DNA from 3 places in the Candidatus Villigracilis affinis genome. Region 3 is predicted to be linked to each of the others. Evidence: riboswitches for the same ligand, from Rfam matches in the RefSeq annotation. Region 3 holds a riboswitch; each other region holds the start of a gene.
The links. Region 3 has a riboswitch for S-adenosylmethionine ahead of metK (methionine adenosyltransferase). Riboswitches for the same ligand answer to the same signal wherever they lie in the genome.

Region 1 (4,214 bases), on a different contig from region 3:
CAATCTTTCTGCATCTTCTAACACAGCCTTCGCCCACGTGAACACATCCGCGCAATAAACTTCCGCATTCTCGGCGCGGACATTGAGAATCGTCTTCGTCCACGTGGATTTATTTATAACAGGTAAACCATCCCTTGAATTGATCTTGAAGGTGCGCTTGCCACTATCAACCAAATCTTTGTTCTGTTTCCTAATGAAGGCAGGCGGCTTATTTTCCACGAGGAATTCATGTAGTAATCCGCGCTCGTGCAGCCAGCCTTCGCGAGTCAACCTGCTGGAGTGCTGAAGCACGTACGCAGTGACTGTCAAGTGATGGACGATGCTGTAGCCAGCATCTGTGAATTCCAGGGCAAGGAACTCATGAAAACGGGATTCGCAGTCCGCTGCGCCGCATTCGGGGGGCAGGTCACGGCAGGGTTCGGTTGAAAAGCCGACCACGCGATCAATATATTCCTGCGGGTTGCCAGCAAGCGCCACACCGTGAAGCCCGTCTGGATTTCCCATCGTTCGCGGGGGTCTTTGGCTGCTTCGTAAAATAATCGGCTGAAGTAAATGTCTTTCGAGCCGCTGGCAATCAGCAGGATGGGCCGAGGCGCGATTCTTCCGATCACCTCCAAAACACCCGCATCCCTGCCGCGGATCATATATTCATACATCCGATAGTACAGCCAGTTGAAAGGCAGGTTGAGCCAGCGCTGTATGGATCTGGGGGAGCCGCCATGGTCGGATAATCGGGCAGGGCTTAGACCATCGAGGACAAGTGCACGGATCTTGTCTGTTTTCAACGCGCCGCGCAGGGCAGCTTGTGCGCCGAGCGAAATCCCCAGCGCGCCGATCTTTGCCCCCGTTGACATCCACGCGGCTGAGCAGGTAATCCACCGCGCCTGCAACATCGCTCTGCTTCGCGCAGGCCGTAGGTGGATGTGTCGCCGTCGCTGCTGCCATGAGCGCGCAGGTCGATCATGGATCACGCCGTAGCCTGCGTTGACAAGAAATGAAGCATGGACCAGCATGTCGGTGCCTGCGCCTCCCAACCCGTGGATCAGGATAATAACGGCGCGATTTCTGCCAGCATGGAATCGCCCGAAGAGGGGTCAGTCCGTCACGCGATTTGAAAGTGATCCTTGAACACCAGGTTGGATTTGCTGTCCCAGTTGAATCTTCGGGATGGATGCGCAAATTGAAAGGCATTCCCGAAAGCCGAACGGAGCACCCATATAAACAGTACTAGGGTCCAATACAGCGGGTGTTCCAACGCGTAGCCGCCGATCATAAGAACGACGAAAACAATATCCACAGCAGGGTCACGTTGCGATAATATCGCCAGCCTTTTCGATACATGGCTAGGCTTTGGGCCCTTTATGAATGGATGAGACGCCCTCGCTCCACAAGACTTTTTGCGTAATGCCGCTGATCTTCCATGCCCCCCATTGCCTTGCAAGCTGGAAATCATACATGCAGTGGGTGGTGAATTCCTCTGTTTCGGACCTTCTCCAAACCACCATTGAGGCGCGGCAGGCGGCGGCATCGAAATCGGGGAAGATAACCTCATAATTCCCGACCACGTGATGAAGTTTCAAGTGGTCAAGCGACCTCGCGGCGGAGTCTTACATACTCACTGGCTGAGATGGTTTCGGGCGGCGTGCCGCGCAGGTCGGAGTAATCGGTGTAAAGTGATTCGGTGAAACAGGCCTGCAATCCATCCCAATCTTTCACGTCGAAGCTGTTGGCAAAGCGAGCGATCAATTGCTGGATATTCAAAATATCTTCGTGCATATTTAGATTCCTTTTGGTAACAGTACTCGCCCGGCTGCGGTCATTTTTCCTTCTTCCATCATTTTTCGCGCCCGCTCGATATTCGCATCTGTCCAAATGGATTTCTGCCTGCGCGGCGAGAAGCGTTTTGCATAGCGTTGATCATCCATGCCTTTTTCGAAGCCGTCGATCCAGCCAAAGCAAATCGCTTCCTCCACCGCATCCACATATGGGATGGATGGCTTTTGGGTGAATTTCTTGTACTGGATCAACCAGATCTCTTTGCAGGTCTTGTGATTCTTTTCCAGCCATTCGCGGAATTCCTCGCGGGTGGTGACGTAAATTGTTTCGCCGATTTCCATTTAGGTTCTCCGTGTCATTGCTTCGTCAGGCAGAACGCCTTCCTTTCAACGACATAATAAAACGCCTCTCATTGTGAGAGGCGACATGCGAGACACATATCATCTCTCATCTACCAGACTCGTTTACGGTCTGCCGAAGTTGGCACCGCTTGAACGGTTGCCGAGGCTTCAAAGGGTCGGTCCCTCAGCCTCTCTGGATGAGTACAGCTAAAATATTGTTTTCGTTTTTATATCATAGCGAATAGGGCATGTCAACTCAAAAATTTTCGTGGCGTCTCTTTCTCTTTATAATGATTCACAGTACGCCGTACAAACCCAGAATAAATAATACAAGACTGAGCAGCGCAATAAACACATGTGGAATTGCAACATTCACTTTTTGCATGTACTTGATGGTCTGGTCGCCTTTTGCGCTGTACTCCTTTGACCAGCTTGCGTAGGTCTGAAGCGGTATCGCTTCACCGTGCTTTTCCTCCCGGATGATCTTTTCGATTTCCTGAATCCGCGTCGAAAAGAAATGAGATAAACCCCGCCAGTGACCTTCAAGAAACCAAAACACGATCGAGGCGCCAAAAGCAATGAGGAACAAAACACTGTTCTTGTACAGGAATCCAGCGCCGATCGTTGCGAGTGCGACCGTGATCGCCCAATTCTTGATGTTCAACCCTTTGCTGTCCATGTCTTCGTAGAAATGTTGCAGCATGATGTATTCATCTTTTAGCAATTCCGCGCGTTTATCCTTGTTCATATTCTCTCCTTTTCAAAGGGTTATCTGGAATCATTGATGATCTTTTAGCCATGCCAGTGCGCTGTTTCCTGCTTTGCGTCCACTGGCGAAACAGGCGGTCAATAAATAGCCTCCCGTCGGCGCTTCCCAATCGAGCATCTCACCTGCGCAAAAGATCCCTGGGAGTTCGCGAAGCATCAAATGTTCATCCAGAGATTCGAACATCACGCCGCCAGCGGAACTGATCGCCTCATCCAGCGGACGTGTCGCGATCAATGGGATGGGCATGTGTTTGATGAAAGCCGCCAACCGTTCTGTGTTTGAAAATTCCTCTTTTGGCATGAACTCATGCAGCAGCCCCACCTTCACGCCTTTCAACCCCACCGTCTTTTCAAGATGACTCGACATCGAACGCGAGCCGCGCGGTTTTGATAATCTTTCAACCAGCCACTCGTGTGACCTGTCAGGTGTCATGTCCAATTCAAGGACTGCCTTGCCGTTGGCTTCGATCTCATCACGGAGCGGCGCCGAAGCAGCGTAGATCAAACTTCCCTCCACGCCTTCCTTCGTCACAATGAATTCACCCTGTTGATGGAACGACCCAAACGACAACACTACCGATTTCAGCGGCTGACCATCGAATCGCTCCCGAAAATGTGGACTCCATGTCACATCAAATCCGCAATTGGATGGTTTCAACGCTTCGACCTTAACCCCGGCCTGCTTCAACCAATGGACCCATACGCCGTCCGAGCCGAGTCTTGCCCAACTGCCCCCGCCAAGCGCCAGAATCACCGCATCGGCATGGACGGTTTTTTCGTCCTCGGGCGTTTCAAATTTAATGATGCTCCCACCGCCATCCCCGGCGATAATCCCTCCTACCCACCTGTGCCGCAAATGAAAATTGACTCCCGCATCGCCCAGCCGTTTCAACCATGCACGCAACAGCGGACTGGCCTTCATCTCTTTCGGAAAGACCCGCCCCGATGTGCCAACGAAAGTTTCCACCCCGAGTCCGCGCGCCCACTCGCGCAGGTCATCGGGCGTGAAATCGGATAACCACTTTTCCACTTCATTTTTTCGATTTCCATACCGTGAAACGAATTTTTCGAACGGCTCTGAGTGCGTGAGATTCAATCCGCTTTTGCCCGCCATCAGAAATTTCCGCCCCAGCGATGACATGGAATCATACACATCCACCTGCACGCCATGTCCGCTCAAAACCTCTGCCGCCATCAACCCTGCAGGCCCGCCGCCGATAATTGCCACTGAATCATTCATAAGTTCATTATAAAGAGAAAAACTCCCGATTGGGTCGGGAGTTTTGGCGAAAGTATCTATCCAGTTTTGATACTCCTGTGAGCCTGTGG
Region 2 (4,214 bases), 660 kb from region 3:
TGAGGATGGCAGTGGCTTGCGCCGCATGACCTGAACCAACTTCCACGGCGCCAACTCCGCCTTCGAGGGATGTAATGCGTTTCTCAAAGACGTTACTCGTGGGGTTCGAGATGCGCGTGTAAATGTTGCCGCTCTCTTGTAGCGCAAAGAGTCTCGCGGCGCGGTCTGTGCTTTGCAGGTCGTAGGCAGTGGTTTGATAGATGGGAACGGCGCGGCTGCCTGTGGCTGGGTCGGGAGTGTAGCCTTCGTGCAGTTGACGTGTGTTGAATCCGAACTTGCGGGGTGAGGTCATTTATTTCTCTTGGGGATTTCATTCGGGTCGAACGGTGTGGACTGATAGACATAATAGTTCAGCCAGTTCGCGTATAGCAAGTTGGCATGCCCGCGCCAGCGGACGTTGGGCATTTTGCTCGGGTCGTCGTTGGGATAATAATTTTTCGGCACGTGAATGGGCAGACCTTTATTCACGTCGCGGTCGTATTCGCCTTTGAGGGTGAGCGGGTCATATTCAGAGTGCCCCGTGATGTAAAGATTGCGTCCGTCTTTGTCACTGACGATGTACACGCCTGCATCCTCTGATTCAGCAAGGATCTGTAACTCGGAATGCTTCTCAATATCTTCGCGGCGGATTTCGGTGTGACGGGAGTGCGGGGCGAGGAAAATGTCATCGAAGCCGCGCATCAGGCTTTCGGTCCGATTTAAGAGACGGTGCTCAAAGACACCGAACATCTTGCGGGGCAGGTCGTATTTTGGGATCCCGTATTTGTGATACAAGCCCGCTTGCGCTCCCCAGCAAATGTGAAATGTGGATTCAACATTCGTCTCCGACCAGTCCATGATGCGTTTGAGTTCCTGCCAGTAATCCACATCTTCGAAGGGCATTTGTTCCACAGGCGCGCCAGTGATGATGAGACCATCGAATTTTTGATCCTTCACATCATCGAAAGTCACATAATGCTCAAGCAAGTGATCGGCATCGGTGTTCTTGGATTCATGCGTGGCGGTGTTGAGTAAAGTGACTTCCACCTGTAATGCCGAATTGGAAAGCAGGCGCAGGATCTGTGTTTCAGTAGAAATCTTGGTAGGCATCAAGTTCAGAATGGCAACACGCAAAGCGCGGATGTCCTGATGAATGGCACGGTCTTCGTCCATGATGAAGATGTTCTCGTTTTCGAGAGTGGTACGAGCGGGAAGGGTGGTTGGAATTTTTACGGGCATAAAGGATGAATTATGAAGGATGAAGGATGAGGACAAAGGACAAAATTTCATCCTTCATCCTTCCGCCTTCATCCTTATGAATTTAAGGCCTGCTCCAGATCCCACTTGATGTCTTCGAAGTCTTCGAGACCAATGCTCAAGCGGATGAAATCGGGGCTGACGCCAGCGGAGACTTGTTGCTCGTCACTGAGCTGGCTGTGCGTCGTGGTGGCGGGGTGAATGGCGAGACTGCGCGCATCACCGACGTTGGCGAGGTGGCTGAAGAGTTGCAGGCTTTCGATGAATTTCTTGCCTGCTTCTGCGCCGCCTTTGATGCCAAATCCGAGAATTGCGCCTGCGCCCTTGGGAAGATACTTCTTGGCGCGAGCGTAATCGGGGTGGCTCTTGAGGCCAGGGTATTTGACCCAGCTAACTTTGGGATGAGCCTCAAGATATTCGGCAACAGCTTGCGTGTTCTGCACGTGACGGTCAATGCGCAGGTTGAGGGTTTCGAGTCCGAGCAGGGTCTGCCATGCGTTGAACGGAGATTGGCAGGCGCCGAGATCGCGCAGAACTTGCACGCGCGCTTTGATCGCAAATGGGGGAAGTCCCGCCGCGGCGATGGAGGAATATACGAGTCCATGATACGAAGGATCGGGCGTGTTGAAATTCTCGAACTTGCCGTTGCTCCAATCGTAGTTGCCGCCGTCCACGATGATGCCGCCAATGGATGTGCCGTTGCCTGTGATGAACTTGGTGGTCGAGTGGGTGATGACGTGCGCGCCATATTCGAACGGGCGGAAAAGATACGGAGTGGCAAAGGTGTTGTCGATGAACAAGATCAGTTTGTGCTTGTTCGCGATCTCGGATACTTCTTCAAACGGGAAGACGGAAATATCGGGGTTGCCGAGAGTCTCACCGTAAATAATTTTCGTGTTCGGCTGAATGGCCGCTTCAAAATTCTTCGGGTCGCTTGGGTCAACAAAAGTGACATTGATCCCCAGCTTGGGCAGGGTGTAGGCGAACTGGTTGTACGTGCCGCCATACAAACGGGATGACGAAACGATATGGTCGCCTGCGCTGCACAAAGTGAAAATTGCCTGTGCCTGTGCGGCATGTCCAGAGCTTGCGGCCAGAGCGGCAACGCCGCCTTCGAGTGCGGCAATGCGCTGTTCAAGCACATCGGTGGTCGGGTTCATCAAGCGGGTGTAAATATTTCCCAGCTCTTTGAGCGCGAACAAATTTGCGGCATGTTCAGTGTTCTTGAACTGATAGCTCGTTGTTTGGTACAACGGCACGGCGCGGCTGCCAGTGGTGGCATCTGGTGAATAGCCCGCATGTAACTGGCGGGTTGCGAAACCTAACTTGCGATCTTTGATTGTGGACATTTGAGTTATCTCCTCTTGAATAATGTTTACCCGCCCTTCAGAAGAGATTAAAAAAAAAAATAACCTCTTCTGAAAGTACAAGAAGAGGTATACGTCTATACCGTCCTCTCATCTTCCAGATATGAATGACGTTTTGCTGTCATTCCTATTTGCCGAATTTGGCACCATAACTTTTGTTTGGTTGCCGAAGCTTCAAAGGGTCGGTCCCTCAGCTTCTCTGGATAAGAGCGAATATTTAATTTCGCCGTTTATATCACGGCGTTTGTGAATGTGTCAAGCGATTGAACAGATTAACGTGTTACCCGTTTGGGTACTCTTTATAAAAGATTTTCATTCACAAGCAGCTCCGCATTGTAAATGGATGCACCCGCCGCGCCGCGAATCGTGTTGTGTGAAAGTACAACGAATTTAAGATCAAGGATTGGATCGCGCCTCACGCGGCCGACTACTGTCGTCATGCCTTTGCCTGTTAATCGGTCGAGTCTTGGCTGGGGCCTATCCGCCTCATCCTTAACCTCGATAACTGGTTTGGGCGTCGAAGGCAGATTCCTCGCTGACGGTTTTGCGGCATAGTCGCGTAACGCTTGAATCGCAACTTCTGGCTCAACGGGTTTGTCCAATGCCACGCTCGCACAGACGGTGTGACCATCGATCACAGCCACGCGATTTGTGTGCGCGCTGAATGTGATATTTGCCATATCAATTTTGCTTTCGTTGAATTTGCCCAGCATCTTGCGCGGTTCCCATTCCACTTTTTCTTCTTCGCCGCCATTGCCCACGTTGGGGATGACATTGTCCATGATGTCGAGCGATGGCACGCCAGGGTAGCCCGCGCCCGAAAGCGCCTGTAACGAAACCATGAATACTTTCTTCACGCCAAAGGACTCATCCAATGCCTTGAGCGCAATTGTGAGTCCTGTGCTCGTGCAATTGGGATTCGTGACAATGCATCCGCTCCAGCCGTTGTTCTTGCGCTGCTGCTTGACCAGTTGAATATGCTCCGCGTTGATCTCAGGCAGCAGCAACGGCACATCCTCTCCGCGCCGATACGATGACGCATTTGAGCAGACTGCCGCGCCTGCTTTTGCGAAGGCGGGTTCGAGTTCATTCGCGATTTCTGTGTGCAAAGCAGAGAAAACGATCTTCGCTTGCACCGCATCCGTATTGGCAGGGACAACGATCATATCCCGCGCATACGCAGGCATGGGGTCATCCAACACCCAGCGGGCGGCTTTGGAATACGGCTGCCCAACGGAACGGTCTGATGCGGCGAGTGCCACCACCTTGAACCACGGATGATTATCGAGCAAAGAAATAAATCGCTGGCCGACAGAACCTGTCGCGCCGAGAATTGCTACGGGGATTTGAGATTGGGACATGCGGACTCCTAGTGTTTGAAAGTTTGAATGTTTAAAGGTTTGAAGGTTTTGTAACGTTCTAACGTGCAAACTTGTTAACTTGCAACAATAAGTTCATGCAACGCCTTGACCGCATTTTCCGTATCCACTGCATCAACAACGAGAGAGATGGATACTTCGGATGAGCCCTGCGCAATGGCGAGGACGTTCACGCCGTCATTGCCGAGTTTGCTGAACACTCTGCCCGAAACCCCAGGTGTGTGACGCATCC
Region 3 (4,214 bases):
CCTTCACCATTCAAGATTCCTATCACGGCGCCGACCTGAGCATTTCCTATTCCCAACTTGAAAAGGAATGGAAACCGTTCAACAACCTGTACATCGTGATCTACTTTCCGCAATTCGAGGATGAGATGAAGAGCCTGCTCGCTTCCAACTGGGACCCGAGCCTGAATCGGCAATTGGCATTATCTGCGTCTGAAACAGACATCGCCCAAAACCCCACCGACGCATTTGCGTGGTTCAATCTCGGCAGTAACCTCGTTTATTTTGACCGCTACGAAGAAGCAGCACAAGCCTACGACAAGGCACGCGAGATCGGTCTGCCATTGCGGATGTTCCGCTATCAGTTCGGTCCGTTCCTTGCTTATTTTCATTCCAATCGCAATGAAGACCTGCTCGTGCTGACAGATTACGCGCGAGGCGTGACGGAAATGTCTGAAGAAGCCTGGCTGTGGTATGGATACGGTCTGTACCGCAACGGCGATTACGACGGAGCGCTCAAAGCCTGGCAAAAAGCAGACCAGATCAATCCCAACTTTTTTGAAGATCAGGCACAGAACGCCATCGATTTGATTCAATAACAATTCATCAACCTGGATTGCGGGCTAAAGTCCGCACTCCAAATATGCTGAATAAAATAACTTCAATGAAGAAAACACTCCTCCTTTTCATTCTCTTGCTCACCGCCTGTCAAAGCACTCCCACACTTGCTCCTGCGGCAACAGTCACCCTGATTCCATCGGATACACCTGTGCCGACAGTGATTCCATTTACAGCAACTCCTGAGGCTACGTCCACGCCTGTGCTGACTGCCACGCCTGAAACCATGAAAGTCTCCCCCACCGACGGCATGACCCAACTCTTCATCCCTGCTGGGACGGTGAAAATGGGCGGGCTGGATGTGCTGCTCGAAAATGACGAAATCCCCGCGCACGATGTGACACTCGCCGCGTTTTGGATGGATCAGGTGGAAGTGACCAACGGCATGTACAACTTGTGCGTGCAGGCGGGCGTATGCAGATTGCCCGTCAAACTCAACTCGGATAATCGCGGAGATTATTTCGGCAACGCCGAATTTCAGGATTACCCCGTCATTCAGGTGACCTGGTTCGATGCGAATGCCTACTGTCAATGGGCGGGGCGCAGACTGCCCACCGAAGCGGAATGGGAACGCGCCGCGCGCGGCGATGACCTGCGAACCTATCCATGGGGCGGCGAACCTCCGAATGAATTGAATTCGAATGCAAATAACATCGTCGGCGATGTAACGCGTGTGGGTTCGTATCCTGCAGGAGCAAGTCCGTTTGGGGTGCTGGATATGGCTGGCAATGTGTGGGAGTGGGTGGCAGATTATTATAGCGGCCGCTACTACACAGAATCTCCAAGTACAAATCCGCTGGGACCTGATAACGGCGGGTTGAATTTTCTGCGCGTGATCCGCGGCGGTTCGTTTCAGGATAATCTTTTTAATCTACGCGTGTCGAATCGCGGATATGAAACGGGTCCAGACCCATCGGCTTTTCCGGGAGAGGCTGAATATTATGGCCGCAGTTCGGTGAAGATCGGCTTCAGGTGCGTGCGTGCTGATTAAAACAGAATCAAGTTTCGGTTAAGCGCGAAGCGGTTTTTCATCTTCCTGAACATTTTTATCTTTACGCTGCAAGTCATCTATGATATTATCGCGACACAATTCAATAGCCCCAATACGGCGCTCTTATCCAGAGAGGCGGAGGGAACGGCCCTGCGATGCCTCGACAACCAGTCAGCGAAAGTTGAATATGGTGCCAAATCCGACAGAAGATTTCTGGGAGATGAGAGGGTAGATAAGCTTTATGCGATTGCCCTTTCACGTCGAAAGGGCAATATATTTTTAAGGAGAAACAAAAAATGAGTAATACTTTCATGTCTTCACCCAGCCTGATGTTCACATCAGAATCGGTGACCGAAGGGCATCCTGATAAGATCTGCGATCAAATCTCGGATGCAGTTTTGGATGCGTGCCTCGAGCAGGATCCGATGTCACGTGTGGCTTGCGAGACCGCTGTCAAGACGGGTTTCGTGGCACTCCTGGGTGAAATCACCACCAGCGCTTATGTGAACTTCGATGAACTCGTTCGCAAGGTGGTGAATGAGATCGGCTATGACAGCAGCGATAAAGGTTTTGACGGCAATACCTGCGCCGTGCTTTCAGCCGTGGCCAGCCAGAGCGCCGATATTGCGCTGGGCGTGGATCACGCGATGGAAGATAAAAGCGGTGAGATGAAGGACGTTGGTATTGAGCATGTGGGTGCGGGCGATCAGGGCATGATGTTTGGTTTTGCCTGCAATGAGACTCCGACCTTGATGCCGATGCCGATCTATATGGCGCACAAATTATCGCGCCGTTTGAGCGAACAACGCAAGAGCGGCGTGCTCCCCTGGCTGCGCCCCGATGGCAAGAGTCAGGTAACCGTGGAATATTCCAATGGCAAACCGAAGCGCATTGATACTGTTTTGATTTCCACACAGCACGCGCCTGAGATCTCACAATCTGAGATCATGGAACTCGTCAGCGAGCACATCATTTACCCGACCCTGCCCGAAGGCTTGGTTGATAAAAACTTGAAAGTCTTCATCAACCCGACCGGTCGTTTCGTGATCGGCGGCCCAATGGGTGATGCAGGCGTGACTGGACGCAAGATCATCGTCGATACCTACGGCGGCATGGGCCGTCATGGCGGCGGTGCTTTCTCCGGGAAAGACCCCACGAAGGTGGATCGCTCCGCCGCGTATGCGGCCCGCTATGTGGCGAAGAACATTGTCGCCGCTGGTCTGGCTGATCGCGTTGAAGTGCAGGTGGCGTATGCGATCGGTGTGGCTCATCCGCTTTCGGTGAATGTTGAAACGTTTGGCACCGCCAAGATTGCAGATGAAAAGATCTCGGCACTCGTCAGCGAATATTTTGATCTGCGCCCGGGCGCAATCATCCGTGACCTTGACCTGCGCCGCCCGATCTATCGCAAGACCGCCGCTTATGGCCACTTCGGCCGCGATGATATCGAATTCCCCTGGGAACGCACCGATAAGGCTGAGGCTCTGAAGAAGGCTGCGGGGTTGTAGGAAGTTTGAGTGAATAGGTAATAGGTAAAAAGAAAGAGCCGCGAGAATCTCGCGGCTCTTTTTGCTTCAAGTTCATTTGTTACGGCAAACTAAATGCTCTGACTAAAAAGACGGCCATTTCAGCGCGTGTCACATTGGCATCAGGACAATAGTTGCCGCCGCCGCATCCGCTGGTGACACCTTCGGCCGCGAGTTGCTCGATCCATGCATCTGCAAAGGAACCAAGCGGAACATCCCCAAAAACCGTTCCTGTTGCAACAGGAGGAGCATAAGAACTTCCATGTTCACCACGCAAAAGGAAGATCGCCATTTGGGCGCGGGTGATGGTTGCATCCGGGCAATAGTTTCCACCGCCACATCCAGCAGTGACTCCCTCTGACGCAAGTTGTTCGATCCAATCTGCGGCGAAGGAACCGAGTGGGACATCCGTGAAGACAGTTCCAGTTGCGGCTGGAGGAATATAGGAACTCCCGTGCACGCCGCGCAAAATGAAGATGGCCATTTGGGCGCGGGTGACAGTTGACTCGGGCAATACATCATCGGAGAGGCACTGCATCCGCTGGTGATGCCGGCGTTATACAATCGCTCGATATATTCCCACGCCCAATACGTGGATGGTACATCTGTGAATATGGTGGGAACAGGAGCCATACCTGATATATACACTGGGATAAGGCTTCTGATATCTGTTCCATCCCCCAATTGACCAAAGTCATTCGCCCCCCAACACATGCCTCCGCCGTCTGAGGTCAGCGCGCAGGTATGCCAACGTGCTCCTGTCATGTAACTAACTCCACTCGATAAACCAGATACATTCACCGGAACAGCACTGACGGTCAATGAATTATTTCCCAATTGTCCATTGTCATTATCGCCCCAGCACATCATCCCCCCAGTTGAAGTCAGCGCACAGGTATGATGTTCTCCCGTAGCAATGGAAACCACGCCACTGGGAAGCCCCACCACATCCACAGGCAGAAGGCTTTCATCAGCAAATGTGTTGTTGCCCAATTGTCCAAATTGATTATTACCCCAGCATTTTATGCCTCCAAGCGCAGTTAACGCACAAGTATGAGAACTACCAGCAGCAATGGCAACCACCCCGCTGGATAGCCCAACCA

Region 1: linked by a shared signal. The riboswitch ahead of IPI86_RS20780 (hypothetical protein) and the one ahead of metK (methionine adenosyltransferase) in region 3 are both predicted to bind S-adenosylmethionine.
Region 2: linked by a shared signal. The riboswitch ahead of IPI86_RS18680 (O-acetylhomoserine aminocarboxypropyltransferase/cysteine synthase family protein) and the one ahead of metK (methionine adenosyltransferase) in region 3 are both predicted to bind S-adenosylmethionine.

The regions. Positions count from the first base shown of each region.
Region 1 is NZ_JADJKT010000038.1:2,748-6,961, forward strand. It holds gene IPI86_RS20760 (DUF5946 family protein) at 1-405, opposite strand, end outside; gene IPI86_RS20765 (hypothetical protein) at 306-1,013, opposite strand; gene IPI86_RS20770 (hypothetical protein) at 1,344-1,580, opposite strand; gene IPI86_RS20775 (nuclear transport factor 2 family protein) at 1,585-1,776, opposite strand; gene IPI86_RS20780 (hypothetical protein) at 1,779-2,117, opposite strand; SAM riboswitch class I at 2,221-2,321, opposite strand; gene IPI86_RS20785 (hypothetical protein) at 2,413-2,865, opposite strand; gene IPI86_RS20790 (TIGR03862 family flavoprotein) at 2,896-4,125, opposite strand.
Region 2 is NZ_JADJKT010000036.1:757,589-761,802, reverse strand. It holds gene IPI86_RS18690 (O-acetylhomoserine aminocarboxypropyltransferase/cysteine synthase family protein) at 1-292, opposite strand, end outside; gene metA (homoserine O-succinyltransferase) at 289-1,218, opposite strand; gene IPI86_RS18680 (O-acetylhomoserine aminocarboxypropyltransferase/cysteine synthase family protein) at 1,293-2,585, opposite strand; SAM riboswitch class I at 2,691-2,813, opposite strand; gene asd (aspartate-semialdehyde dehydrogenase) at 2,903-3,964, opposite strand; gene IPI86_RS18670 (aspartate kinase) at 4,039-4,214, opposite strand, start outside.
Region 3 is NZ_JADJKT010000036.1:98,103-102,316, forward strand. It holds gene IPI86_RS15595 (C39 family peptidase) at 1-575, shown strand, start outside; gene IPI86_RS15600 (SUMF1/EgtB/PvdO family nonheme iron enzyme) at 641-1,585, shown strand; SAM riboswitch class I at 1,706-1,812, shown strand; gene metK (methionine adenosyltransferase) at 1,882-3,093, shown strand; gene IPI86_RS15610 (S-layer homology domain-containing protein) at 3,223-4,214, opposite strand, start outside.